Linked DNA regions of Undibacterium sp. 5I1. The protein of the gene in region 2 interacts with the protein of the main gene of each other region in a pairwise test. Links are inferred from orthologs where the notes say so. Each region holds a gene or a part of one and is shown on either strand. Other genes may lie near its edges.

Region 1 (16,197 bases), 350 kb from region 2 along the record:
CGCTTCCAAAGTGTGATGTTTGACCAGGACACGTTGATCGTGACCTACGATCAGCAGCGCGGGGAACCGCGTAGCACAAAGACAGCTAAAAATCCTGTGCTTGGATCGTGTATCGATTGCTCAATTTGCGTTCAGGTATGCCCGACCGGTATCGATATCCGGGACGGCCTGCAATACGAATGTATAGGCTGTGCCGCCTGCGTAGACGCCTGCGATACGGTGATGGATAAGATCGGAGCACCAAAGGGCTTGATTCGTTTTTCTACCGCAAATGCGATCAAAAATAATCTGTCAGAACAACAGGTTTTGAAGTCAATCTTCCGCTCAAGAGTCTTGATCTATAGCGCTATCTTGGTCGTCATCGTATCGGTATTAGCGATCAATTTACTAACACGTGTCCCCTTAAAACTAGACGTTATCCGTGACCGCGGCTCTATGGGTAGAGAATTAAATGAAGGCGTGATTGAAAATGTTTATAAGCTACAAATTATGAACACGGCGGAAGCAAATCATATTTATCGCATCAAAGTATCGGGGCTGGACTCAATCCGTTTAGACAGCCCCGACCAAATCGAGCTGCCAGGAGCTACTACAAAAGCGATACCAGTCCGGGTGCATGTAGACCACGATCATGGCAAACAAGGTAGTAACAAAATTTGGTTTCAGCTTGAAGCGATCGATAATCCGGCCTTGCAGGTCAAAGAAAAAGCTGTATTTATTATTCCCCACAATTAGGAGCGTGTGATGTCGACCTCACCTATTTCAGCACCCATCTCTATCAACACTAAGCAAGCACCTTGGTTTAAACAAATCTGGCTTTGGTTCCTGTTAGCGCCACCGATTGTTGCAGTGGTTGCCGGCTCGTATATGGTGTCGATCGCCTTCCGAGAACAAGATGCGATGGTGGTGGATGATTATTATAGAGAAGGCCAGGCAATCAATCAGGACCTGCGGCGTGACAAGGTGGCTGCGGCATTAAAGTTAAACGCATCCATACAATACGATGCTGCGAGCGGGATCATTAAAGGAAAACTCAGTAGCGATCAAAAAATATCAACCGGTATCTTAACGATGAAATTGGTTCACCCTACTCAACCATCTAAAGATCTGGCGATCAAAACACCAGTAGATGAATCCGGTAATTTTTCTTTAGCACTACCGTTATTAGATAAAGCAGCCTGGCAAGTCACGCTAGAAGATCAGCCTAAGCAATGGCGTCTTAGTGGAGTCTGGAACTGGCCCTTACAGCAAGCAATCGTCCTAGATCCGCTTTGATTGAATACGCAAGTAAGCCAACAAACTGGTCGGCAGTTTTTACAATAACAAAGGAGACAAACATGCGACGCGCTATAGCAATATTATGGTCATCTTTTTTGGTTGCGGTTGCTGCCGAAGGTTTGTTCTTTTCTATTTTTGATCCGCATGACCTGGTGTTTTCTGGCGTGCCGATTGAGTTATCCAGACCCGCCATCTATACATTAGGATTTTTTAGCTTCTGGATATGTTGTGCATTATCCAGCGCGCTTACCTGCTATTTGCTAGTGGCTAATTCTGATAGCAGTATTAAGAGCCAACCCTCTTTTTAGTACAAGCCTGCGTTGAGTTGAATAGGAAGACTGACATTTTCTGAAGAAAAATAAAATGAAGCAGATAAAAAAATGCTGGCATCAAGCTCGACTCAAACAATACTTAAACAATACGTAGGTAAGGTCTAAGCACAATGATCAGTACCTGCCGCAATTGATTTTAAGGTAAGTAATTGCAGGAGTTCGATATCGCGCTGATCGACTGAAAGCAGCTCTAACTTTTTAAATTTGCTTAGCAGGCGACTGACGCTTTCTATCGTCAAGCCAAGATAGCCGCCGATTTCTTCGCGTGACATGCGAAGTTGAAAACGTGTTGCCGAATATCCTCGCGCAGCATAGCGCGAGGATAGATTCACCAAAAAAGCAGCAAATTTCTGGTCGGCACGCATGCTACCCAACAGCAACATCACGTTTTGCTCTCGATTAATTTCACGACTCATGATGCGGTGAAAATGGCTCAGTAAGGTTGGTACTTCACCAAATAGATGCTCCAGGCTATTAAACGGTATCTCACACACCTCGCTGTCTTCCAGTGCAATTGCCTCACAATGATGAGCGTTACTACCAATCGCGTCCATCCCTAGCAATTCGCCAGCCATTTGAAAGCCGGTTATATGTTGCTGACCGATAGAGTTTGTTTGAGAGGTTTTAAAATGCCCAACCCGGATCGCGTATAAATTGGTGAACGGTTCACCCATGCGATACAAGGCATCATCCCGCTTGATCCGTCTTCTACGGCCAATGATGCTGTCCAACTTATCCATATCCGCTTCGGCCAATCCCATGGGAAGGCATAATTGATGCAGACTACAGGCGGCACAGTGAATCCGAATATCTTGCAATTTAAGTGGTGGGATCGTTGAGGTGCTTGCTGGCGTAGCCAGATGAGGAAGATGTACGTTCATAAGTTGCAACCCTGAGACTGTAATCAATGAATTGAGTTTAGCGCAAATGCATCGCTAAATTTTATTTAAATTATTGCAATATGAAAGCGGTCTCTGAACTCAAATTACCCTAAGAAGGTGGATGTATATCCTTATTTTTCCAACAGCATGGCATTAATCGATTGTCCTTAATCAGAAATAGGCAATCGAGACTATGCCTCGATTGCCTATCAACCCGGAATTTCTTTTAGAACAGCGCTCCATGTGCCTCTGGAGATTATTTAGAAGCGATAACCTAGCCCAACAGCGATCATCAAAGGGTCGACCTTTACTGCGCTGATTTTGGCACCAGAAATAAATACATCGCTACGTATCTGCACCTTTTTGATATCAGCATTAATTGACCATCGTTTGTCTATCTTGTAATCCACGCCTGCCTGTAACGCTAGACCGACGCTGCTGTTTTCCAAAGAACCTGTGCCGTTAAGCAGATTCACGTCAGAAATTCGAGTGTAATTTATACCAGCACCAAGATAAGGACTAAACTGCGCATCAGGTAAAAAATGATATTGAATCAGCAAAGTCGGAGGTAAATGTTTAAAGCTACCGATATTTGTACCATCGAGATAAACATCATGTTTTTGCGGATAAGTCAGTACTAATTCTGCTGCAATATTTGGACTAAAAAAGTAAGAAATATCCAACTCAGGAATCGTTTTGTCAGAAACCTCTAACCGGTCGGCTGGACCAACTCCACCAATAGGATCTGACTTATTTGCGGTCGACAAATGCTCTGCCCTGACTCGTACCAACCAAGGACTTTCTTGTGCACATGCAGTTGCAGAAAACATGCTTAACAGCGCAGCTGTTACTACCGATAACGCTATAGTCTTTTTCATTTTTACTTCCCCATCAATCGTCGTTTGTCTGGCAAGAAGTTTAATACTGCGACGAGTTATCAGCTTTGATGTAGATCAACCCAGGTGAAACCTACAACTCAAATCTTGAAGTCTGCATGAGTGCAAGCTAACGGGAATGCAATATTTATCTGACGATGGATCTCTGATGGCCACAAAGTAATTTTGCGGTTATTTATTAGATGAATGCAAACACAAAGAAACTTGTATTTATCAAGACTGAGGCAGATGATCAAAAGCTGTTTCTGATCACAGACAAGCCTCAAATTTTTCTTGAGGCTGATGACTTTAGAAAATCTGGGGATGTAGAAAAGAAGTGCGTCGGGAGGGGCTCGAACCCCCGACCCATGCCTTAGAAGGGCATTGCTCTATCCAGCTGAGCTACCGACGCGCGGGAGAAGTATGTGAATTGTTATACAATAACACTTACCATAACAACCAAATATTCTGGTACAGAATACTTGGATTCAATTCAATCAAATTCTTAAGTGCTATTGAATTATTTAGTACTTATATTATTCGCGGTACTGGCCAAATAATATAAAAAACCGAAGGCTGAATAGTACATGGTATCGCTTCTATATTCAATAATGCGACCGATACAATTTCAAATATAAAATTAGGCTGGTGTTATACAGTCAACTAGCCTGCGAGCAAATTTATTGGCCATTTCCAAATCAACCGCTTCTACCATAACGCGGACTAACGGCTCCGTACCTGATGCACGAATCAGCACTCGCCCTTTGTTACCTAACTCTGCTTCTACGCGCTGTTTTTCTAAAACGGCAGCTTCATTTTTCTGCCAGTTAAATCCGGCAGGCACTTTAACATTGAGTAAAACTTGTGGGAATAAGATCAAATGTTCAAAACATTGATCCAGGGTCTTGCCATTGCGACGGAGCGCAGATAAAACTTGCAACGCAGAGACAATACCATCGCCCGTAGTGTGCTTATCCAGGCAGAGTAAATGTCCGGAACCTTCACCACCTAGCATCCAGCCACGCTCTTGCATTTGTTCCAGCACGTATCTGTCGCCCACTTTAGCCCGGACAAAACCAACGCCCAAATCCTGCAATGCCAACTCGACCGCCATATTGGTCATCAAAGTACCAACCACACCCTGAACTGGACCAATTGCAAGACGATCCATCACCATCAAATAAAGTAGTTGGTCGCCATTATAAATTTTACCGTTTCTATCCACCATAACGAGGCGATCAGCATCACCATCCAAAGCGATACCGATATCTGCATGATTCGCTCTGACGGCAATAGCTAACGCATCTGGCGCGGTAGCACCGACCTGGTCATTAATATTAAAACCGTTCGGCTGATTACCGATAGAGATAACTTCAGCACCTAATTCATGAAATACATGCGGAGCGATATCGTAAGCTGCACCATGTGCGCAATCGACTACGATCTTCAAACCGCGTAAATCTAATTCGTTGGGATAAGTACTTTTACAAAATTCGATATAGCGACCATTTGCGTCACGCAGACGATGCGCCTTGCCGAGTAAATCTGAACTAACACAGTCCATCCCATTTTCTAGCTCGGCCTCAATTGCGAGCTCGACTTCATCAGGTAATTTATTGCCCTGCGCAGAAAAAAACTTAATCCCGTTGTCATAATAAGGATTATGTGAGGCAGAAATCACGACACCAGCCGACAAGCGTAAGGCTCTGGTCAAATAAGCTACAGCAGGAGTAGGCATCGGCCCTGAGAGCATCACATCAACTCCAGCTGCAGCAAATCCTGCCTCTAAAGAAGCCTCTAGCATATAGCCAGACACCCGAGTATCTTTACCGATCAAGACAGTAGGCTTACCCTCTCCTTTATGTCCACGTTGCGCTAACACTTTGCCGGCAGCATAACCTAAGCGCATTACAAAATCAGGGGTAATTGGTGCGACGCCAACTTTGCCGCGGATACCGTCGGTACCAAAATATTTTCTCGTCATTTTGATTTTCTTTCTTTAATTTGATAACGCGCGCCACACGGCTAACGCATCGACGGTCTCTGCTACGTCATGCACTCGTAAAATTTTTGCGCCGTTTGCGACGGCTGCGATTGATGCAGCAATACTTGCGGCCAGGCGCTGCTCTACGCTTTTCCCTGTGATTGCTCCCAGCATCGATTTCCGAGATAAACCAGCAAGTATTGGCATACCAAATCTAGCTTGAAACTGATCTATATTTTTCAGCATTGCCACATTATGCTGCAAGGTTTTTCCAAAGCCAAATCCGGGATCAAGGCAAATACGTTGGGGCTCAATTCCAGCATTTAATAAATCGGCCACCATCTTATCTAAGAAATCAGTTACCTGAGTATTTACATCGTCATACTCAGGTTGAAGTTGCATATCTGACGGCGTATTTTGCATATGCATCACACATAAGCCAACATCAGCCTTGGCAACAACGTCGATAGCGCCTGGCGCTCTAAAGCCGTTGATATCGTTGATCATATCAACATCTGCAAGAATGGCTTCTCGCATTACTTGTGTCTTGTAGGTATCGACGGATAAAGGCTTACCACAATCACGCAAAGCATAAATCACTGGCATGACCCGGCTCAACTCCTCATCAAGCGACAAAGGCGTTGCACCTGGCCGAGTGGATTCGCCGCCAATATCAATAATATCTACACCATCTCGTATCATCTGCTCCGCATGTGAGAGCGCCGCATCTAATCCCTGGAATTGCCCTCCATCTGAAAATGAGTCAGGCGTAATGTTGAGTATTCCCATTACTAAAGGACGAAACTGTGACCCCTGTAACGGAAATCGATATCGACCACATTCGAAATAATTATTCATGAATATAAAAAATTAGGGCGAGAATCGCTTCTCACCCTAAATTAAAGTCAAACTATTAATTGATATTTAAGCTGGTGCCGCCGCGTTTGGAGATACGCCACCAGACGTTGTATCTGTCGGCGTCTTACGTGTTGACTGACCTAACTTTGGCGGGCGTGGATCTATGCCGCTCATAATGTCGTTAATCTGATCAGCATCTATCGTTTCCCAATCTAACAAAGCTTTAGTCATTGCTTCAACTTTGTCACGATTCTCTTCGAGCAATTTACGGGACAGGGCATACTGTGTATCCAGAATATTACGAATTTCCGCATCCACTTTTTGCTGTGTCACTTCAGAAATCGTTTTTGACGGACCACCAAAGTAACCTTCGCTCTGACTATCTTCATACACCATCACTCCCATGCTGTCAGACATACCAAAGCGTGTCACCATTGCACGAGCCAACTTCGTTGCACGTGAAAAATCGTTCGATGCACCAGTGGACATTTGACCGACAAAAATTTCTTCAGCAATTCGACCGCCAAACAAAATGGAAATTTCCTCCAGCATTTTATCTTTGTAGCCGCTAATCGGATCATGCTCTGGCAACTGCCATGTCAGACCCAATGCAAACCCACGCGGCATGATTGTTACTTTGTGGACTGGATCTGCCTTCGGCAAAAGTTTAGCGACAACGGCATGGCCAGACTCATGATAAGCAGTGTTACGACGTTCATCTTCACGCATGACCATAGACTTACGCTCAGGTCCCATGAAAATTTTGTCTTTAGCGTCTTCAAAATCCAGCATTTCAACGATGCGTTTATTGCGACGTGCAGCAAATAACGCAGCTTCATTAACAAGATTCGCAAGATCTGCACCTGACATACCTGGAGTACCACGTGCCAAGATATCGGCTTTAACGTCAGTACTGATAGGCACTTTGCGCATGTGCACATTCAAAATTTGCTCACGACCGCGAATATCTGGCAAACCAACAGAGACTTGGCGATCAAAACGACCAGGGCGCAATAAGGCCTTATCAAGGACATCGGCACGATTAGTCGCCGCAATCACAATCACACCAGAATTAGCCTCAAAGCCATCCATCTCAACCAGCATTTGGTTCAATGTCTGCTCACGCTCATCATTACCACCACCCATACCGGCGCCACGATGACGCCCGACAGCATCAATTTCATCAATGAAAATGATACATGGCGCATGTTTCTTGGCGTTTTCAAACATATCGCGGACGCGAGATGCACCAACACCAACAAACATTTCAACAAAATCAGAGCCGGAAATAGTGAAGAATGGTACCTTCGCCTCACCCGCAATCGCACGTGCCAACAAAGTTTTACCTGTACCCGGTGGGCCAACCATTAAGACACCACGTGGAATACGACCACCGAGCTTTTGGAATTTACTTGGATCTCGCAAGAAATCAACAATCTCGCCAACCTCTTCTTTCGCCTCATCACACCCTGCGACATCAGCAAAAGAAACGTTGTTGTTGGTATCGTCCAGCATACGTGCTTTAGATTTACCGAATGAGAATGCACCACCTTTGCCGCCGCCTTGCATCTGACGCATGAAAAACACCCAAACGCCAATTAACAACAGCATCGGGAACCATGAAATAAAGACTTGGGAAAGGAAAGACTGCTCTTCAGGCGGCTTGTTATCAAATTTAATGCCGTTGTTGACCAAATCACCCACAAAACCACGATCAAATATAGTAAGTTGTGATTTGACTTTTTTACCATCCAGCGTAGTCGCTGTAACAGTACGATTGCCATCATCAATCGTTGCATCTTTAATGTGCTTAGCCCTAACCTCATCCAGAAACTCGGAATACGGCATAGAGGCAGTGTTAGCAGACATGCCTTTGTCAAACTGTTTAAATACCATAAACAGCACTAAGGCAATGACTACCCATATCGCCGCTTTTGAAAACATATTATTCACGAGAACTCCTTGGACGTAGAACTACGCCTGTACACAAACAGTAATTTTGCATCATACCCGTATTGGATAGAGCTTGCTAGAGCGCATATGTTGCCATTCTTGGTAATTATCAAGAGCGAATTAACATATAAATCATTACTTTTTACTTTTTAACTATTCTTTAAACCTCTACCGAGTAAGAAAATCTCAGAAGACTTGTCTTTGCTCGCTTTGGGTTTTTTGCTGATGACAGTTTTAAATTGTGTTTTAAACATGATTACAATCGTATTGTAAGCAGGTCCATGAAAACATTTTACTAGCAAAGCACCAGAGGGTTTTAAGTGTGCATTAGAGAATTCAACCGCCAATTCAATAATGTATTCAATGCGCGCCGCATCCACTGTGGAGTTGCCTGATAAATTGGGTGCCATATCTGATAATACAAGATCAAGCTTGCGCCCCAGCAATTTAGCCTCGAGCTGATTCAGCACGTCGGCTTCGCGAAAATCTCCCTGAATGAACTGAACATCTGCAATTGGTTCCATTAGCAGCAAATCTAACGCAAAAATCTCGCCCAATATCCCGCCACCGTCTTTACCGGCTAGTTTATTGCGTACATATTGCGACCAACTACCAGGGGTTGCGCCAAGATCGACGATAATTTGACCTGGCTTGATTAATTTTTCAGCCTCATCGATTTCCTTGAGCTTGTAAACAGCACGCGCACGATAACCTTCCTTTTGTGCCAATTTGACATAAGGATCGTTAATATGATCGTGCACCCAATTTTGATTGAATTTATTTTTTGCCATTCGCGTAAAATACTGCTTTTAAAGGAATTTATATGTTGAAACTCACGCCCGCTGAACGCAGCGAACTGCGCTCTGAAGCCCATGCATTGAAACCCATCGTATTGATCGGTGAAGCCGGTTTATCGCCTGCCGTGATGAAGGAAATCGATGCTGGCCTTAATATCCATGGATTAATTAAGGTACGTGTGTTTGGCGATGATCGTGAAGCACGCATTGCTATGTACGATACCATTTGTAGCTCTTTAGAAGCTGCGCCGGTACAGCATATTGGCAAATTACTGGTTATTTACCGTCCTAAGTTAGACGGCATTAAGGAAACCAAACTAGTCAAAAAAGGCAAAGGTATGCGCGAGGTAACTATCGTCAAACCTAGCGCCAGTGGCACCAAAAAACCTAGTGTCTCAAAAGTCATGGTAAAGGGTAATGAGCGGGTAACTCAGGGCGGCTCAATCAAACGTGCTAAACCACGTCAAACCAGCGTCAAAAAATCAGCCCTCGGTAATACCTGATCACATTAAAGCGATAACGCTATAAAGCTAAGTAGCTCTGCGCTCAATATACTAAACAATATTTTTATTTAACAATGGTCGGCTCTATGTAGCGCTGACCATTTTTATTATTCGGCTTAAATGTACAGAACTTCTAATACTTCATATTCACGAATACCTGCAGGAGCTTGCACACCAACTATATCGCCAACATATTTACCGATTAATGCGCGAGCAATTGGCGAGCTGATTGATACTTTACTGAGTTTAATATCAGCTTCGTCGTCTCCTACAATTTGATAGCTGACTTTCTGTTCATTATCTAAATCCTCCAAATGCACGGTCGCTCCAAATACCACGCGCCCCTCTGCATCTAAAGTTGTCGGATCAATGATTTGCGCCGCACTGAGCTTGCCTTCCAGCTCGGCGATACGACCTTCAATAAAACTTTGGCGCTCTTTAGCCGCATCATATTCTGCATTTTCAGACAAGTCGCCTTGAGCGCGAGCTTCTGCAATCGCATTAATTACATCTGGACGCTCTTTGGTCTTCAAATTATGTAATTCTTGCTTAAGCAGTTCTGCGCCGAATTTGGTAAGAGGTACTGTACTCATTTCATTCACACTCATAAAGTAAAAATACAGAGGCCACATATGGCATCCGGATTGGACACCGTCTGTGACCTCTGTATCGAAGTTTAAGCTATTTGCTTAGTGTAAGGTTTTATGCAGACCTTGTAAATCATAGACATGCAATTCATCTAGATGACGCATACCTTGCACTGCCGCCTCCGCACCAGCAATCGTAGTATAAGTTGGCACCCGCGCTGCAAGTGAAGATACACGAATAGCACGTGAATCCGTAATCGCACTACGTTTTTCTTCTACGGTATTAATCACCAAAGCAATCTCATGATTTTTGATGATATCAACGACATGCGGACGGCCTTCAGCCACTTTATTGATCGTACTGACCGGGATACCCGCTGCTGCAATCGCTGCAGCCGTGCCCTTAGTCGCTACGACAGCAAATCCCATCTCAACTAGATCACTAGCCACTTTTACTGCGCGTGGCTTGTCACTACCTTTAACGCTCAGAAAAACTTTGCCGGAGGTTGGTAGTTTGATACTAGCACCTAGTTGTGACTTGACGAAGGCTTCACCAAAAGTTTTACCGACGCCCATCACTTCACCAGTGGATTTCATTTCTGGACCAAGAATCGTATCTACACCAGGAAATTTCACAAATGGGAACACCGCTTCTTTTACACTGAAGTAAGATGGCACAACTTCTTTATGAATACCTTGAGAAGCCAGTGACTGACCCACCATACAACGTGCAGCAATTTTAGCCAATTGCAAACCAGTGACTTTAGATACGTAAGGTACTGTACGAGATGCTCGTGGATTTACTTCCAGAACAAACACAACATCCTTACCATCTTGCTGCTGAATCGCAAACTGTACGTTCATCAAGCCGACAACGTTCAAGCCTTTCGCCATCAATGATGTCTGACGCTTTAATTCCTCAATCGTCTCTGCGGCAAGTGAATACGGCGGCAAGGAGCATGCAGAGTCGCCAGAATGCACGCCTGCTTGTTCAATATGCTCCATCACGCCACCAATGAAGGTGTGTTCGCCATCAGAAATACAATCGACATCGACCTCGATCGCATCATTCAGAAAGCGATCAAGCAATACTGGTGAGTCATGCGATACCTTGACTGCCTCACGCATATAACGCTCAAGATCACGTTGCTCGTGTACGATTTCCATTGCACGTCCACCCAACACATAGGATGGGCGAACTACTAAGGGATAACCAATTTCCTGCGCTAACTCCAACGCTTGGGCTTCGGTGCGCGCTGTACGATTAGGTGGTTGACGCAGACCAAGCTTATGCAACATTTGTTGGAAACGCTCGCGATCTTCAGCTGCGTCAATCATGTCTGGCGATGTACCAATAATCGGCACGCCATTCGCCTCCAGATCCAAAGCTAATTTCAATGGCGTCTGTCCGCCGTACTGCACAATCACGCCGACTGGTTTTTCTTTAGCGACGATTTCTAATACATCTTCTAAAGTCAAAGGCTCAAAGTACAGACGATCGGATGTATCGTAGTCGGTCGAAACCGTTTCTGGATTACAGTTGACCATGATGGTTTCATAGCCATCTTCGCGCATCGCAAAAGCCGCATGGACGCAGCAATAATCAAACTCAATACCCTGACCGATACGATTTGGACCGCCACCCAACACCATGATTTTTTTCTTATCGGTCGGTGCAGACTCACACTCTTCTTCATAAGTCGAATACATGTAAGCAGTTTTAGTTGCAAACTCCGCAGCACAAGTATCTACACGTTTATAGACTGGCCGAATATTTAAGGCATGGCGACGCTCACGTACCGCAGTGTCCGTAGTCTTGAGTAGCTTTGCCAATCGACGATCAGAGAACCCTTTTTGCTTAATCTTTAGCAACACTTCTTTATCTAGCTCATCCAGATTCTGGTGATCTAACCACAGCTCGATATCGACAATATCCTTAATCTGCGCTAGGAACCACGGGTCAATATGCGTCAGCTGATGCACTTCCTCCAAGCTAAAGCCAAGACCAAACGCATCACCGACATACCAGATACGATCAGGACCAGGCTCGCCCAATTCTTCTGCGATCACTTCACGATCCAGCGTTTTTTGGTTCATACCATCAACGCCAACCTCTAAGCCACGCAGTGCTTTTTGAAAAGATTCCTGGAAAGTTCTACCGATTGCCATGACTTCACCAACCGACTTCATCTGCGTTGTCAGATGATTGTCTGCTTGCGGGAATTTTTCAAAAGCAAATCGAGGAATTTTGGTAACGACATAATCAATCGAAGGCTCGAATGACGCTGGGGTAGCGCCACCGGTGATTTCATTACGCAGTTCATCCAGGGTAAAACCAACCGCCAATTTAGCAGCGATTTTAGCGATTGGAAAACCTGTTGCTTTAGACGCCAGCGCGGATGAACGGGATACACGCGGATTCATCTCAATCACAATCATGCGACCATCAGCAGGATTGATAGAGAATTGAACATTAGAGCCGCCAGTATCGACACCGATTTCGCGCAAAACTGCCAGCGAGGCGTTACGCATGATTTGGTATTCTTTGTCAGTCAGTGTCTGCGCAGGCGCTACCGTGATTGAGTCACCGGTATGGACTCCCATAGGATCCAGATTCTCAATAGAGCAAACAATGATGCAGTTATCCGCTTTATCGCGTACAACTTCCATCTCAAATTCTTTCCAGCCGATCAGTGATTCTTCAATCAGCAACTCACTAGTAGGTGACGCCTCTAACCCGCGTTTGCAAATAGTCTCAAACTCTTCTTCGTTATATGCAATACCACCGCCGGTGCCGCCCATAGTAAAAGACGGGCGAATAATCACTGGAAAACCGAGTGTCTTCTGCACTTCCCATGATTCATCCATGTTATGCGCGACGCCGGAACGGGCAGAACCCAAACCAATTTTAGTCATCGCATCTTTAAACTTAGAGCGATCTTCTGCTTTGTCGATTGCTTCTGGTGAAGCGCCGATCAGTTCGCAATTGTATTTGGTCAGGATGCCGTGTTTGTGCAAATCCAGAGCGCAATTCAAGGCAGTCTGACCGCCCATCGTCGGCAAAATGGCATCCGGCTTTTCTTTGGCGATAATACGTTCTACCACTTGCCATGTAATTGGCTCAATGTAAGTCACATCGGCCATTTCAGGATCAGTCATGATGGTCGCTGGATTGCTGTTGACCAAAATGACTTTATAACCCTCTTCACGCAAAGCCTTACATGCTTGGGCACCGGAATAATCGAACTCACAAGCCTGACCAATAATGATAGGGCCGGCACCAATAATCAGGATGCTTTTTATATCGAGACGTTTAGGCATTTTTATTGTTCTCCGTTTGCCTGCGCTTTTGCTGCGCTCATTAAATTAGTAAAGCGATCAAACAGGTAGGCGATATCCATCGGACCTGGTGATGCTTCTGGATGTCCCTGGAAGCAAAATGCTGGCTTATCAGTACGTTCAAAGCCTTGCAAAGAACCATCAAACAAAGAGACATGCGTAATGCGGCAGTTAGCAGGCAGTGAATTTACATCAACTGCAAAACCATGATTCTGCGACGTGATCAACACTTGTTTAGTGTCCAAATCTTGCACCGGATGGTTAGCACCATGATGACCAAATTTCATCTTGAGCGTTTTGGCACCGGAAGCAAGCGCCATAATCTGATGACCGAGGCAAATACCAAACGTAGGTATGCCTTTTTCAATCAATTCTTTAGCTGCAGCAATCGCGTAATCGCAAGGCTCTGGATCGCCAGGACCATTGGATAAAAATACACCGTCAGGATTCAAGGCCAATACATCAGCAGCAGTTGATTGGGCTGGCAACACGGTCACTTTGCAGCCACGGGCTGTCAGCATGCGCAAAATATTCCGTTTAACACCGAAATCAAATGCGACCACATGAAATTTTGGATCGGTCAGTTGACCGTAACCTTGCCCCAAAGTCCATTCAGTTTCTGTCCATGAATAGGACTTGCTGGTAGAAACAACCTTTGCCAAATCCATGCCAGACAAACCCGGAAAAGATTTTGCCAGAGCGAGCGCCTTAGTCGCATCATTACCAACTAAAATTGCGCCACCTTGGGCGCCAGTTTCACGCAGAATACGAGTCAGCTTACGTGTATCAATGCCTGCAATCGCAACAATATTTTGCGATTTAAGATAGTCAGATAAAGATTGTTCAGAGCGGAAGTTAGACACCATCAAAGGTAAATCTTTAATGATCAGGCCAGCCGCATGAATTTTGTCGGACTCAACATCTTCTGAATTGATACCGGTATTACCGATATGCGGATAAGTCAGAGTCACGATTTGAGAGCTGTAACTTGGATCAGTCAGAATTTCCTGATACCCGGTCATGGATGTATTGAAAACAACTTCGCCTGATGTATGGCCTGCAGCGCCAATGGAAACACCAGTGAATATAGTTCCGTCCGCGAGAGCAAGAATGGCAGTAGCATCTTGGTTGGGACGTAAAGACTGCGGAAATGGCAGCAAGGGTAACTCCTGTATTGTTACCGTCGCTACGCCGCGCCAAAACAACCGTGTTCAGGAACCACGCGAATGTAGCACGTAGTGTGAAACGATTTTAGGAGATATGTGGATTTGGTATGCGCTACGACGGGATTTGGATTAGCTAAACCCTCGAATTATAGCGCAAAAGCACCCCTCAAGCAAACCAAGAACGCCAGAAAATTGGGTAAAGACGCAAGCATTTTTGGCTAAACCTGCCAGACAAACAACTCTTAGCGTAGATAACCATGCTGAAATAAATAGCGGCAGCGCAATTGGCTGCCGCGAGCAAGTATTTGATTAAATTACACTCAGACTACAGTGCCAAGGCAGCGATACCTGCCTTTGCAATCTGCGCATCTTCAGACGACTTAACGCCAGATACGCCCACTGCACCGACACAATGACCATCAACGACGATAGGCACGCCGCCTTCTAACATTCCTTCAATATAAGGAGCACTTAAAAAAGAGAAACGTCCATTATTGATCACGTCTTCATAAATTTTAGACTCGCGGCGACCAAGTGCTGCCGTCGTCGCCTTCGCTGGTGCAATGTGTGCGGAAATAGGTGCGACGCCGTCCAAACGTTGCAACCACATCAAATGGCCACCATCATCAACAATCGCAATCACTACCGCCCAACCATTGGTTTTTGCTTCTGTCTCTGCAGCTGCTGCGATTTTTTTGACGTCATCTAAAGTTAATACAGGTTTAGTTTGCATAGGTGCCTCGTGGTTAAAATGTGCTCGAATTGTACGTCAAGCTGCACTCATTAAGGATAAAAACAGTTTTGATCTTTTGATAGTAGACCCACTTAAACTAGGCCCGCTTACAAGCTTATTCTGAGCAAAAAAATTAGTATAAAAATGAATAATAAAGCAGAAATATGATAAAAAATTCGATACTTTTTAACTGATAGCTTCAACAATATCATTTAGCTAATTTTACAAAAGCAAGGTTTACATTACGACAAAGATCATTTACAGTTGGCCGGTTTTTCCAACCAGGTGCAACAATGCTAATACAAATTTCCCGCTCTCCCAGGAAAGTCAAATTAGTCTTATCCCTACTTCTAGCAAGCACTCTGCAATTTTCTTTTTGCAGTCCAAGCTTCAGCGCCGACAACCCCTTCCCCGAATCCTCTACGGCTTACACCAAATTGCAAGAACTGCGTGAACGCGCATCTAGCCTGACGATTAAGGCAATGGACATGCTTGGCATCCGCTACAAACGCGGCGGCAATACGCCAGAAAATGGTTTAGATTGCAGCGGTTTTGTGCGTTTGGTATTTAAAGACGCGCTGGGGACAGACTTACCAAGAACCTCGAACGAGATCAGCAAAGTTGGCGAAAAAATTGACCAAAAAGATTTACAGCCCGGCGACCTAGTTTTTTACAATACGTTGCGGCGCGGCTTCTCCCATGTGGGAATTTATTTGGGCGACAACAAGTTTATTCACTCCCCCTCAGCTGGTGGTCAGGTAAGAGTAGAAAGCATGGATATAGCTTATTGGAAAAAACGCTTTAACGGCGCTAGAAGGATTAACGATGACGAAAAGAATTGAGCGAAATTGAGTTAATAGAACCGGCATCGCCCAGCATCTGGATGTTCCCGCTTAGCATCTGGATGTTCC
Region 2 (13,508 bases):
CTGCACGCCCATTCTTCAAAGATCTGGTTGATTTCATGATTTCTGGCCCAGTTTTTGTTCAAGCATTAGAAGGCGAAGGCGCGATTTTGAAAAATCGTGATCTGATGGGTGCAACAGATCCAAAGAAAGCAGAAAAAGGCACAATTCGTGCAGATTTCGCAGAATCAATCGACGCAAATGCAGTACACGGTTCCGATGCAGCTGAAACAGCCGCCATCGAAATCGCTTACTTCTTCCCAGCGTTGAACGTGTACTCACGTTAATCACAGTTTGTAATATCGTCTTGTTTTGATAGTGATACTTAAGCAGGATGTGAAGGAGGATGCATATGACGGCTCTCACCAATTTGTTGGACCTAGATCCCTTGCAACTCGTCGCTTATTGCGGTGAGTTGGGTGAGAAGCCGTTTCGCGCCAAGCAATTGCAGCGCTGGATACACCAGTTCGGTGCCAGTAGTTTCGAAGAGATGAGCGATCTCGCAAAATCGCTAAGAGAAAAATTATCTACGCGAGCCTTTATTGCCGCTCCTGCGATCATTAGCGACCATACGTCAACAGACGGGACGCGCAAATGGTTGTTGGATGTGGGACAGGGCAATGCTGTAGAAGCAGTATTTATCCCCGAAGAGAATCGTGGAACCTTGTGTATCTCCACCCAGGCCGGTTGTGCAGTCAATTGCCGCTTTTGCTCAACGGGTAAGCAAGGATTTAATCGTAATTTAAGCGTTGGTGAAATTATTGGTCAACTTTGGATGGCTGAGTTTTTATTACGTAAAACTAAAGGTATAGCGCCGGGACCAAAAGGCGAACGTCAAATTACTAACGTAGTAATGATGGGGATGGGCGAACCTTTATTGAATTTTGAGCCAACGGTCACCGCTTTGCGTCTGATGTTAGATGATAATGCCTATGGTTTATCACGTCGTCGTGTTACGTTGTCTACCAGCGGTGTGGTGCCGATGATTGATAAGTTGTCCCAAGAGTGTGCAGTGGCGTTGGCAGTGTCTTTACATGCCTCAAACGACACTCTGCGCGACAGCTTAATACCATTAAATAAAAAACACCCGTTGCATGAATTAATGGCGGCTTGCAAGCGGTATTTGGATTATGCTCCACGTGATTTCGTGACATTTGAATACTGCATGTTGGATGGCGTAAATGATACCGATCAACATGCTCGTGAGCTGGTGCAATTAGTTAAAAATGTTCCCTGTAAGTTTAACTTGATCCCGTTTAACCCTTTTCCGGAGTCGGGTTTAAAACGTTCGGCCAATCCTCGTATAAAGGCTTTTGCCCAAGTGCTGATGGATGCGGGATTAGTGACAACCATACGTAAGACGCGAGGCGATGATATTGATGCCGCCTGTGGGCAGTTAGCAGGTGAGGTCCAGGACCGAACACGAGTGCAAGAACGTATGCAAAAAATGGCGGAATATCAAACCAAGTTCGGTAAAAATTTTGGCAAGATCGTGGAGATCACTCAGTGAAAATTTTTGGATTGCACTATCGTTTTTTATCCGGCGTCGTACTGGCGCTGATGTTGTCCGCATGTGCAAGCAAAAAACCTGAGGGGTTTAAGCCTGAGAGTAACCCGCCAGCTGAAAGCGTCGATTTGCAAAAGAGAGCAGCTATTCGCATGGAATTGGCGATTGGCTATTATCAGCAAGGACAATATAAAGTCGCACTGGATGAAATTAGGCAGGCGTTGATCATGTCCCCTGATTTAGTTGATGCCTATAGCGTCAGAGCTTTGATATACATGGATACTGGTGAGAAGCAGCTGGCGGAAGATGATTTTCAACGTGCTTTAAAATTGACTCCCAATAATTCGGATATAGCAAATAACTACGGTTGGTTCTTGTGCCAAAATGGAAAAGAAAAACAGGCAATGACTTACTTCGATAAGGCATTGAAAGATCCTACGTACTCGAATCCGATTAAGGTGCTTAACAACGCTGGTGTTTGTAGTTTGCGGCTAAAAGATACTGCCAAAGCAGAGGGATATTTTATGCAGGCATTTCGGGCTGACCCATCTAGTCCAACCATAAATGCAAATCTTGCAAAAATTTACTTTGATCGGGGTGAGTACGAGAAAGCCAAGTTTTATATAAACCGTGTACTCAAAGCGGATGTATTTGCTGCAGATGTCCTTTGGTTGGCTATTAAAATAGAAAATAAACTGGGTGATCAGTCGGCTGTCAACGGTTTGGGCGTGCAATTGCGGCGACGTTACGCCAATTCTAAAGAATACGCTCTGTTTCAGCAGGGAGCTTTTAATGAATGATGCTGGTGTGAGTTTGCCTGAAGATCAATTAAATTTATCTATAGTTGCCGATGATGTAGTAATTGACACATCTACAATCAAGTCTGCAGGAGCTTTTCTTGCATTGATGAGGCAACAAAAAGACTTTACTGTCCAGCAAATAGCGGATCAGTTAAAGCTTTCTGCAAGGCAGATAATTGCATTAGAAGCTGATCAATTTGATGCTTTGCCAAAAATGGTAATAGTTCGAGGTTTTATACGGTCTTATGCTAAGTTACTTAAAATAGACGGAGAACCAATTTTGGCATTGTTGCCGAAAAATTTGGAACCTCCAGTTCAGTCCGCGTATTTGAGACCTGCACTGACAACTCCGTTTCTTGAATCCAGATTGCCTTTAATGGGACGTCAGGACGCAAATAACAAAAAATACGTGTGGGGAGCCATTGTTCTTGCTGTGTTGGCGATTAGTTTTTTTGTGATGCAAAAATATGAACGCATCAGTTTTATTCAAAATTTAATATCTTCTAAATCCTCATCCAGTTTGGGGACAACGACCAGGATCGCGATCCCGTCAGATTTGGCGCCCCCCGTTGCCTTAGACACTCTAACCACTCAAAAGAGCTCAGATGGACAACTTCAAATCCCGTCTTCTGATACGGCGCGGGCTAAGGTTGCGCAGTCTGATCAAGGCACAGTTGCGGATGTCTCTCCAGTGCCACCTTTAAATACTAACGTGTCTGATCAGCAAGCAACTATTTCCGCTCAATCTACCCTGCCTGCGGTAGTTAATTCACCAAATAATTTAATAAAATTTAAATTTCGGCAAGATTCTTGGATACTACTAAAGCGTGAAAACGGTAGCGTATTAACGTCCCACATGGCAAAGGCCGGAACAGAAGAGAGTTTTGATGTAAAAGAAGTTTTGCAGATAAAAATTGGCAATGCAGCTGGTGTTGATGGGACATTACGTGGCGTTTCTCTAAATATTGCGCCGACAAAAGAAAGCAACGTTTTTAACCTAAGTGTGAAGTAAGTATGACATCTTCTTTTTCTGGCATAGCATCTGGACCATTTATACGCCGCTTGAGCCGGAGTACAAAAATTGTATATGGCTCGCGTCAAGTTATCGTTGGTGGTTCTGCGCCAGTTGTGGTTCAGTCGATGACAAACACGGATACCGCTGATGTAATCGGTACTGCCATTCAAATTAAAGAGTTAGCAAGAGCTGGTTCTGAACTTGTTAGGTTGACTGTTAATAATGCGGAAGCTGCGGCAGCAGTGCCAGCGATTCGTGCGCAATTGGATAAGATGGAAATAGATGTTCCCTTGGTTGGGGATTTTCATTACAACGGACATACGTTGCTAAAAGACTTTCCTGATTGTGCCCGGGCTTTATCCAAGTATCGTATCAATCCAGGCAATGTAGGGCAGGGCGCAAAACGCGATACTCAGTTTGCACAGATGATAGAGATGGCATGTTTCTACGATAAGCCTGTTCGTATCGGAGTGAACTGGGGGAGTCTCGATCAAGCTTTACTCGCGCGTATTATGGATGAAAACGCACAGCGTGCAGAGCCGTGGAGTGCGCAAACGGTGATGTATGAGGCGTTGATTACATCTGCAATAGAAAATGCACAACGAGCTGAAGAGCTAGGTTTAGCTGGCGATAAGATTATTCTGTCTTGCAAGGTTTCAGGAGTGCAGGATTTAATTGCTGTGTATCGAGAACTTGCGCAGCGCTGTGACTTTCCTTTGCATTTAGGCTTGACAGAAGCAGGTATGGGCAGCAAAGGTATTGTGGCATCGACAGCCGCACTATCTGTGTTGTTGCAAGAGGGGATTGGCGATACGATTCGTATTTCTCTTACTCCTGAGCCAGGCGGTGATCGTTGTAAGGAAGTCGTAGTTGGGCAAGAAATTTTACAGACGATGGGTTTAAGAAAATTCACTCCTATGGTGATTGCTTGCCCAGGATGCGGGCGTACTACTTCTACTGTATTCCAAGAATTGGCAGATAGTATTCAAACCTTTTTACGCGATCAGATGCCTGTTTGGAAAAAACAATATCCCGGCGTGGAAAGCATGAATGTTGCGGTGATGGGCTGTATCGTAAATGGTCCCGGAGAATCCAAACATGCCAATATTGGGATTAGCTTGCCTGGTACCGGCGAGTCTCCTGCCGCACCCGTTTTTATTGATGGAGCAAAGGCGCTCACTTTGCGAGGCGATAATATCTCAGAAGAATTCCAAGCTATCGTATTGGATTATGTGAAGAATCATTACACTCCCTCTAATGTGTAACCAACGTATGCGGCTAATAAATAATTAGGTTGTAAAGTATGTCTGAAAATAAAAAAATAGAAAAAATTGTTGGTGTGAAGGGGATGAATGACCTTCTTCCAACCGATTCTCCCTTATGGGAATTGTTTGAAAATACGGTGCAGTCTGTTTTGAAGAGTTATGGCTTTCAACAAATTCGTACGCCTATCGTTGAGCCTACGGCCTTATTTGCTCGCGGTCTTGGTGAAGTTACTGATATCGTTGAGAAGGAAATGTACTCCTTTGAAGATGCAATGAATGGGGATAAATTAACCCTGCGTCCAGAGAACACGGCCGGCGTTGTGCGTGCAGCACTAGAGCATAATTTGACTTACGAAGGTCCGCGACGTCTTTGGTACAACGGACCCATGTTTAGGCATGAAAAGCCGCAACGTGGACGCTATCGTCAATTCCATCAAGTAGGGGCTGAGGCTTTAGGCTTTAGTGGCCCTGATATCGATGCAGAATTAATCATTATGTGTCAGCGTCTTTGGGATGATTTAGGTTTGCAAGACGTACGTCTTGAACTAAATTCGATTGGTGACGCAGAAGAGCGTATTCAGCATCGTGTAGCATTGATTGCCTACTTTGAACATCATAAAGATATTTTAGATGCCGAGGCGCAGCGACGCTTGCATAGCAATCCTCTGCGTATTCTTGACACTAAAAATCCGGCAATGCAAGAAATGGTAAATGCTGCACCTAAGCTGCTTAGTTATCTTGGTGAAGAGTCTATGTCACACTTCTTAGGTGTTCAAAAAATATTGCGTGACAATAGTATTCCATTCACGATCAATACACGTCTGGTGCGCGGCATGGATTATTACAACCGTACAGTTTTTGAGTGGGTAACTGATCAATTGGGTTCACAAGGTACAGTGTGTGCAGGTGGTCGCTATGATTCCTTATTTAGTATTTTCGGTGGTAAACCTACTCCCGCTTGTGGCTTCGCAATGGGGATTGAGCGATTGTTGGAGTTAATGAAAGCATCTGGCGAGACACATGCGCCAGCCCAATGCGATATCTATCTTGTGCATCAAGGTAGCAAAGCACAAGAACAATCTTTCGTATTAGGCGAGCGTTTGCGCGATGCGGGGCTAGATGTTGTGTTACATTGCGCAACTGCAAGCGGTGTAGGTAGTTTTAAATCGCAAATGAAAAAAGCAGACGGTAGTGGAGCAGCCTACGCAGTCATCATCGGTGAGGATGAGTCCGCATCGAATACTGTCAGTATCAAAGCAATGCGCACGGAAGATATGGAGAATAACCAAGTCACGGTGCCGTTTGATACTGCTGTTGATTATTTGGTTGACCAGATCGCTGGGATCGGTGATGCAGGCGAATGCTGTGACGATCCAACTCATATTCATATTCATCACTAGACTTTATACAAAATGGCATACGATCTCGAAGAACAAGAGCAATTAGACACTCTCAAAGCATGGTGGAAACAATACGGCAACCTAGTTACTTGGCTGTTGGTAATCGCTTTATCTGCTTACGCTGCATGGACGGGCTGGACCAGCTATCAGCGTGATCAGTCAAGTCAGGCGTCACAATTGTATGACGTGCTACAAAAGGCGGTGCAAGCTAAAGATAATGCAAAAGTGCAGCGAGCGGCTAATGACGTCGTTCAAAAATTTTCTAAAACACCATATGCGGCAATGTCCGCAATGACAGCAGCTAAGAGTGCTTTTGATGCTGGAGATATCAAAGTAGTCAAAGCCCAATTACATTGGGTCATTGATCATAGTAGTGTGGAAGAATATAAAGCGATCGCAAAAATTCGTTTAGCAGGTATTGCCTTGGATGAACGAGCTTACGATGAAGGACTAGCTTTTTTGTCAGGTGATTTTTCGCCAGAATTTGCTGGAGATATTGCTGATCGGAAAGGCGATATTTATCTCGCTCAAAATAAACCTGTAGAAGCCCGCGCTGCATTTCAGAGTGCATTAGAAAAGACAAAAGAGAAAAATCCTGCGCGTCAGTTAATCCAAATAAAGCTCGATGCTCTTGGTGGTGCCGAGGCTAAGCTTGCAAGTAATTCAGCTAGTAAATAATAGGAGTAGTTCATGCATTTTTCTGGCAAATTGCTGGCCTCATTAGTATTGCTTTCCCTCGCGGCTTGTTCCTCTATGAATCCGTTTGCGAGTAAGTCTGAAACAAAAAATATTCCGGCTACCTTGCAGGATTTTACTGTGACCATGCCAGTGAAGACTCTTTGGTCAAGCTCGGTTGGCTCATCAGGTGAATATGTATTTACGCCTGCTCAAGTTGGTGCAGACGTATATGCGGCTGCAGTGGATGGTACTGTAGTTAGATTGGATGCTGCTAATGGTCGGGCGGTCTGGCGTATCAATGCAGGCTCTTCTTTGACTGCTGGAGTTGGTGCTAGCGCTTCTGTAATAGTTGTTGCAGGGCGAAAAGGTATGTTATTCGCTTTTGATACCGAGGGTAAGTTGCACTGGAGTGTACAAACTTCCAGCGAGATACTTTCCTCTCCAGCTGTGGCCAAAGATGTTGTGGTTGTTCGTAGTATGGATAACAAAATCGCGGCGTACGATATAGCAACAGGAACAAAAAAATGGTCTATCGAGAGACCACTGCCAATTTTGACCTTACGTACCATTCAAGGCATCGCAATCGCGGATCAGTGGGCTATAGTCGCATTGCCTGGCGGTAAGCTAGCATCTTTTTCTTTAGCTAATGGAGGTTTGCGTTGGGAGGTTGCTGTTGCAGATCCTAAAGGTGCGACTGAGCTTGAGCGAATTACCGATGTTTCTGGAACTCCGTTTATTATTGGAAATGAGGCTTGTGTTTCTGCTTATCAAGGACGTGTTGGTTGTTATGACTTAACCACTGGTGCTGCGCGCTGGGCGAAAACTTTATCCAGCGAAGTTGGTGTAAGTGCAGATGAGCGATTTGTTTTTGCCGCAGATAATTCGGGCGCTGTATCCGCTTATGCTCGTAGTACCGGTGCTAGTGTTTGGCGAAATGATAAATTAGCTTACAGGCGTTTGTCCGCACCAATTTCTTTCGGTCGAGCTGTTGCTGTTGGCGACGGTTCTGGCTTTATCCATTTTCTCTCACGAGAGGATGGTTCTTTCATCGGTCGTATTAGTACCGATGGCAGTCAAATTTTGGCAGCTCCAACTGTAGTTGGCTCGAGTTTGATCGTTCAAACCAAATCAGGGGCAGTGGTTGCATTGACAACCGAGTAATACTAAATGAAGCCGGTTATTGCACTTATAGGTCGACCAAATGTCGGCAAATCCACGCTGTTCAATCGACTTACTCGCTCTCGTGACGCGCTAGTGGCAGATCTTCCTGGTTTGACAAGGGATAGGCATTACGGTGAGGGACGTATTGGTGAACGTCCATTTTTGGTTATAGATACTGGTGGTTTCGAGCCCGTTGCCAAAGAAGGCATCATGCATGAAATGGCTAAGCAAACTAAGCAGGCTGTAGCTGAGGCTGATGTGGTTGTGTTTATCGTTGATGGACGTCAGGGTTTGACTCCGCATGATAAAACTATTACGGATTTTTTGCGAAAATCTGGACGCTCCGTGATGTTGGTAGTAAATAAAGCTGAGGGTATGAAATATAGCTCTGTTACAGCCGATTTTTATGAATTAGGGTTAGGCGATCCGTACGTCATTTCAGCAGCGCACGGAGATGGCGTAACAGATTTAGTTGAGGAGTCGTTAGACATTGCGTTTGCGCAAAGACCTCCAGAATTGGAGGAGCCAGATGATGTCGTAAGGGGAATCAAGCTCGCGATAGTTGGGCGTCCCAATGTTGGTAAATCAACTTTAGTTAACACACTATTAGGCGAGGATCGGGTCATAGCATTTGATATGCCCGGTACTACCCGTGATTCGATTGAAATTCCTTTTGAGCGCGATGGAAAACATTACACTTTGATTGACACAGCGGGTATTCGCCGCCGTGGAAAAGTGTTTGAGGCAATAGAAAAATTTTCTGTAGTCAAAACTTTACAATCGGTTTCGGAAGCAAATGTCGTGTTGCTGATGCTCGATGCGCAGCAAGATATATCTGAGCAAGATGCACATATAGCGGGCTTTATCTTGGAGTCTGGACGAGCCTTAGTTATTGGTGTCAATAAATGGGATGGCTTGCAAAGCGACAGACGCGATGAAATCAAATTAGATATTGAACGTAAGCTAAATTTTTTAACATTTGCTAAGTTTCATTTTATTTCTGCTTTAAAAGCTAGCGGTATTGCCTCTTTAATGAAATCAGTCGATGCTGCTTATGCTGCAGCAACAGCGAACTTATCAACGCCAAAATTAACTCGTGCGTTGATAGAAGCTGTGGAGCATCAGCAGCCGAAGCGTAAAGGCTCGATAAGACCTAAGCTGCGTTATGCCCACCAAGGCGGTCAAAATCCACCCATTATTGTTATTCACGGCAATGCCTTGGATTCCATTGGTGATGTATATAAACGCTATTTGGAAAAACATTTCCGAGAAACCTTTTCTTTAGTGGGAACCCCTTTGCGCATAGAAATGCGCTCAGGTAAAAATCCTTTCTCTAAAACTGAAAAATAAGAATTTTCATTTGATCGTTGGTGGATCTAGCAAGCAGCGCAAGCGAAAATAGATTACAGTTACAAGGTAATCAACTATTGGGACTCTTGAACTTTTGCAATGTGTCCCCAACTCCTGATCACAACAACATATTGGAGCTGTTATGAGTAATAAAGGGCAACTGTTACAAGACCCGTTCTTGAACGCACTTCGTAAAGAACATATTCCTGTATCCATCTATTTGGTGAATGGCATTAAGTTGCAAGGTCATATTGAATCTTTTGATCAATACGTAGTTTTATTGCGTAATACAGTGACGCAGATGGTATACAAACACGCCATTTCTACTGTTGTTCCCGCACGTGCTGTGACCATCAATACTGAGTCAGAGCCCGAGTAATTATTAGGCATTTATTTTTTGAAAAATAAAATTTTTCTATGCGCGCCGTTTTAATCGGTGTGGACTTCGGTAAAGATGATTTTGCCGCTAGTTTAGAAGAACTATCTCTGCTCTCCCAATCTGCGGGGGCAGAGCCCATCACAACCATTACCTGCAAGCGCTCTAGTCCTGATGCTGCGTTATTTGTGGGCTCTGGTAAAGCGGATGAGATTGCAAATACCATTGCTGATGCTGAGCTCGATATTGCAATCTTTAATCATGCATTATCACCTGCACAACAGCGGAATTTAGAGCGACGTTTGAAAATACGGGTGGTCGACAGAACTAGTCTGATTCTTGATATTTTCGCGCAGCGTGCTCATAGTCATGAAGGTAAAGTCCAAGTCGAATTAGCGCAGTTGCAGCATCTTGCTACAAGGTTGATACGCGGCTGGACTCATCTGGAGCGACAAAAGGGTGGTATTGGTTTGCGCGGGCCTGGAGAGACTCAGCTTGAAACTGATCGCCGTTTAATCGGGGATCGAGTTAAAGCACTTAAAGCTCGTATGGGTAAGTTGCATAAGCAGCGTGAAACACAAAGACGTTCGCGTGGTAGAAGCCACACCTTTTCAGTATCTTTGGTTGGTTATACCAATGCGGGTAAATCTACGTTATTTAATTCGTTGACGAAGGCGGGTGCTTACGCAGCAGACCAGTTGTTTGCTACGTTAGACACTACATCACGACGTTTGTATCTTGCCGATGCAGGTAGTGTCGTGATATCTGACACGGTAGGGTTCATCAGGGAACTACCGCATCAATTGGTCGATGCATTTCGTGCTACTTTGGAAGAGACAATTCATGCCGATCTGTTGTTGCATATAGTTGATGCAAGTAGCCCAGTGCGCTTAGACCAAATTCAACAAGTTAATGACGTATTGAAAGAGATCGGTGCTGACCATATTCCTCAATTATTGGTTTGGAATAAGATCGATTTGGCTGGTTTGGAGCCGAGTTTGGAGCTAGGTGAGTATGATAAAATTCAAAGAGTTTTTTTGAGTGCGCAAACTGGTGCCGGAGTAGGTTTGTTGCGGCAAGCGGTTACAGAGTTTGCTAAAGACTACGCATTAAAAAGAAATAATCCAGTAGAGATCGCCCAGTTTGATGATGCGCGGTTTGTCTAAAAATTTATTCAGTATTAAGTCTATTTGTAGTTCAACTCATTATTTTATTGGATAACGACAGAATGTTCGTTTCACTTCTAAAAAAAATTGGCTTAACGATGTCGTTGAACGATCCTCAGTGGGGTCGTGGCTCTCAAAATAACGACAAGGATGGCAAGAAGCCACCTGAGGGCCCACCCGATTTAGAGAAATTATGGCGCGACTTTAATGAACGCATTAGTCGTTTCCTAGGCTCAAAAAATAATGGTAATAATGGCGGCGGTGGCGGTGGATTCACTCCTGATGCTGCCAGTGCTAAATTAGGTGTAAGCATCATCGTTGTTGTGCTGGCGTTTATTTGGTTAATCAGTGGATTCTTCATTGTTCAAGAAGGTCAAACCGGCGTTATTACGACATTTGGTAAGTTCAGCCATACAACAATGTCCGGTTTTAACTGGCGTTGGCCTTACCCGATTCAGGCTCATGAAATCGTCGACGTTTCTCAGGTACGCACCGTCGAAGTTGGTTATCGCTCCAATGTTAAGAATAAAGAGCCAAAAGAAGCACTGATGTTGACCGAGGATGAAAATATCATCGATATTCAGTTCGCCGTTCAATATAAATTAAAGAGTGCGTCTGATTGGCTGTTTAATAATCGTGATCCAGAGGGTACGATCAAGCAAGTTGCAGAAACTGCGATTCGTGAAGTTGTAGGGAAAAGTAAAATGGATTTTGTTCTGTACGAGGGACGAGAAAAGGTTGCGCAAGATGTTGGTGCTTTAATGCAGCAAATTCTTGAACGGTATCAAGCCGGTGTACAGGTTGCGAATGTCACGATGCAAGGTGTACAGCCTCCTGAGCAAGTACAAGCAGCTTTTGATGATGCCGTAAAAGCAGGTCAGGATAAAGAACGTCAAAAAAACGAAGGCCAAGCCTACGCAAACGATGTGATTCCGAAAGCACGTGGTGAGGCATCGCGCATGTTGCAAGAGTCAGAAGCATACGAGTCAAGAATTGTAGCGACCGCCGAAGGTAATGCATCGCGTTTTAAGCAAGTGTTGGCTGAATATCAAAAGGCGCCTGCAGTTACGCGAGACCGTATGTATCTTGAAACGATGCAACAAATTTTTTCCAGTACGACTAAGGTCATGATGGATTCTAAGAGTGGTAACAATATGATTTATCTTCCTTTAGATAAGTTAATTCAAGCGTCGGATAATGCCAATGTTAAGTCCTCACCTTCATCTGTAACAACGACACCGGCAGCACCAACCCCGCAAGTAACTGAGCAGATTCCGACGGTTGAGTTGCGCTACAGTAAAGACGGCAGATCCCGTGATAGTCGTGATTCTCGTGATCGGGAGGTAAGATAATGAATAAGTTATTTTCCTCGATACTTGCTCTCATCGTTGCAATAATGATTTTGTATTCCACGATTTTTGTTGTGGATCAAAAATCATATGCCATTGTTTTTGCATTAGGTGAAGTAAAAGCGGTGATTAGCGAGCCAGGCTTGCATTTCAAATTGCCACCACCGTTTCAAAATGTTTTGTTTTTAGATAAACGTATTTTGACGATAGATACTCCAGATGCAGATCGTTTCATTACGGCAGAAAAGAAAAACATATTGGTTGATGCTTTCGTAAAATGGCACATTATCGAGCCAAAATTGTATTACGTTAGCTTCAAAGGTGATGAGGGCAGAGCTCGTGACCGCTTATATCAAATTGTAAAAGCAGCCTTAAATGATGAAATCACTAAACGCACTGTACGTGAAGTCATTTCTGGTGAGCGTGGCAAAGTTATGGAAGCGATCCGCGTCAAAGTTACTGATGAGGCAAAGCAAATCGGCGTAGAGATTATTGATGTGCGATTGAAACGCGTTGATTATGTAGATCAGATCAATAGTTCAGTTTACGATCGAATGAAAGCAGAGCGTACTCGCGTGGCCAATGAATTACGCTCTACCGGATCTGCCGATTCCGAAAAAATCAGAGCAGATGCAGATAAACAAAGAACGGTAATTCTGGCTGAAGCATATCGTGAGGCTGAAAAGATGCGTGGCGCTGGTGATGCTGAAGCGTCACAAATCTATGCGCAGGCGTTCGGTCAAAATCCAGAGTTTTACAAATTTTATCGCAGCTTGGAGGCATATCGTGCCAGCTTTAAAACTAAGAATGATGTGATGGTAGTTGATCCAAATTCTGAGTTTTTTAAATATTTTAAAGCGCCTGGCGTAGGTGGCTCAAGTGGTTCAGCCGTCGCTCCAAGTAAGTCAAAGTAATTAATTTATTAAGTAATACCCGTAACTGACAAGGTGATAACGTAGGTCGTGCTATCTAATATGATGGCAGACCTACGTTTGTTGCGTTTGAGGTTTGATAATTTGTTGTTTGTTTTTATTTGATTGTAAGCTCATGCCAAATTGGCTTTTACCGGAAAATATTGCTGATGTTTTGCCATCCGAAGCACGCAAAATAGAAGAGTTACGACGTGTGTTGTTGGACAATTTTAGATTGTATGGCTACGAGTTGGTCATGCCACCTTTACTCGAATACATAGAATCCTTGCTGACAGGTGCCGGTCAGGACATGGATTTGCGTATGTTTAAATTGGTTGATCAATTATCCGGCCGAACCATGGGAGTTCGGGCTGATATGACAACTCAGGTCGCAAGGATTGATGCGCATTTACTGAACCGTAATTCTGTGACGCGTTTATGTTATGCAGGCAGTGTATTGCACACGCGCCCGTCTGGCCTGCATGCAACACGTGAGCCAATTCAGATTGGTGCTGAAATTTATGGGCATGCTGGTTTAGAGGCGGATGCTGAAA

The links.
Region 1: the proteins of hflK (region 2) and ftsH interact in binary tests that used the Escherichia coli proteins (3 or more experiments, as listed by UniProt). The link is inferred for Undibacterium sp. 5I1 from one-to-one orthologs.

What each region holds. Positions count from the first base shown.
Region 1 is NZ_JAVIWI010000001.1:1,943,926-1,960,122, forward strand. What follows is about bases 5,719-8,711. They hold ftsH (ATP-dependent zinc metalloprotease FtsH), read right to left. Parts: upstream 8,162-8,711; coding sequence 6,275-8,161; downstream 5,719-6,274. Other genes in these bases: folP (dihydropteroate synthase), read right to left, coding at 5,719-6,208; RGU72_RS08625 (RlmE family RNA methyltransferase), read right to left, coding at 8,311-8,711. Also shown: cytochrome c oxidase accessory protein CcoG, read left to right, coding at 1-735; RGU72_RS08585 (FixH family protein), read left to right, coding at 745-1,275; RGU72_RS08590 (hypothetical protein), read left to right, coding at 1,338-1,586; fumarate/nitrate reduction transcriptional regulator Fnr, read right to left, coding at 1,712-2,491; RGU72_RS08600 (OmpW/AlkL family protein), read right to left, coding at 2,752-3,369; glmM (phosphoglucosamine mutase), read right to left, coding at 4,007-5,350; more of folP, read right to left, coding at 5,366-5,718; more of RGU72_RS08625, read right to left, coding at 8,712-8,952; RGU72_RS08630 (YhbY family RNA-binding protein), read left to right, coding at 8,985-9,461; transcription elongation factor GreA, read right to left, coding at 9,578-10,054; carB (carbamoyl-phosphate synthase large subunit), read right to left, coding at 10,151-13,369; carA (glutamine-hydrolyzing carbamoyl-phosphate synthase small subunit), read right to left, coding at 13,372-14,547; RGU72_RS08650 (heme-binding protein), read right to left, coding at 14,879-15,286; RGU72_RS08655 (C40 family peptidase), read left to right, coding at 15,580-16,128. UniProt on the Escherichia coli protein: Acts as a processive, ATP-dependent zinc metallopeptidase for both cytoplasmic and membrane proteins. Plays a role in the quality control of integral membrane proteins.
Region 2 is NZ_JAVIWI010000001.1:1,603,738-1,617,245, reverse strand. What follows is about bases 9,986-12,901. They hold hflK (FtsH protease activity modulator HflK), read left to right. Parts: upstream 9,986-10,756; coding sequence 10,757-12,046; downstream 12,047-12,901. Other genes in these bases: hflC (protease modulator HflC), read left to right, coding at 12,046-12,901; hflX (GTPase HflX), read left to right, coding at 9,986-10,694. Also shown: ndk (nucleoside-diphosphate kinase), read left to right, coding at 1-263; 23S rRNA (adenine(2503)-C(2))-methyltransferase RlmN, read left to right, coding at 329-1,486; type IV pilus biogenesis/stability protein PilW, read left to right, coding at 1,483-2,283; RGU72_RS07225 (RodZ domain-containing protein), read left to right, coding at 2,276-3,295; ispG (flavodoxin-dependent (E)-4-hydroxy-3-methylbut-2-enyl-diphosphate synthase), read left to right, coding at 3,298-4,563; hisS (histidine--tRNA ligase), read left to right, coding at 4,602-5,963; RGU72_RS07210 (tetratricopeptide repeat protein), read left to right, coding at 5,976-6,641; outer membrane protein assembly factor BamB, read left to right, coding at 6,654-7,802; ribosome biogenesis GTPase Der, read left to right, coding at 7,809-9,152; RNA chaperone Hfq, read left to right, coding at 9,295-9,531; more of hflX, read left to right, coding at 9,570-9,985; more of hflC, read left to right, coding at 12,902-12,957; RGU72_RS07175 (ATP phosphoribosyltransferase regulatory subunit), read left to right, coding at 13,091-13,508.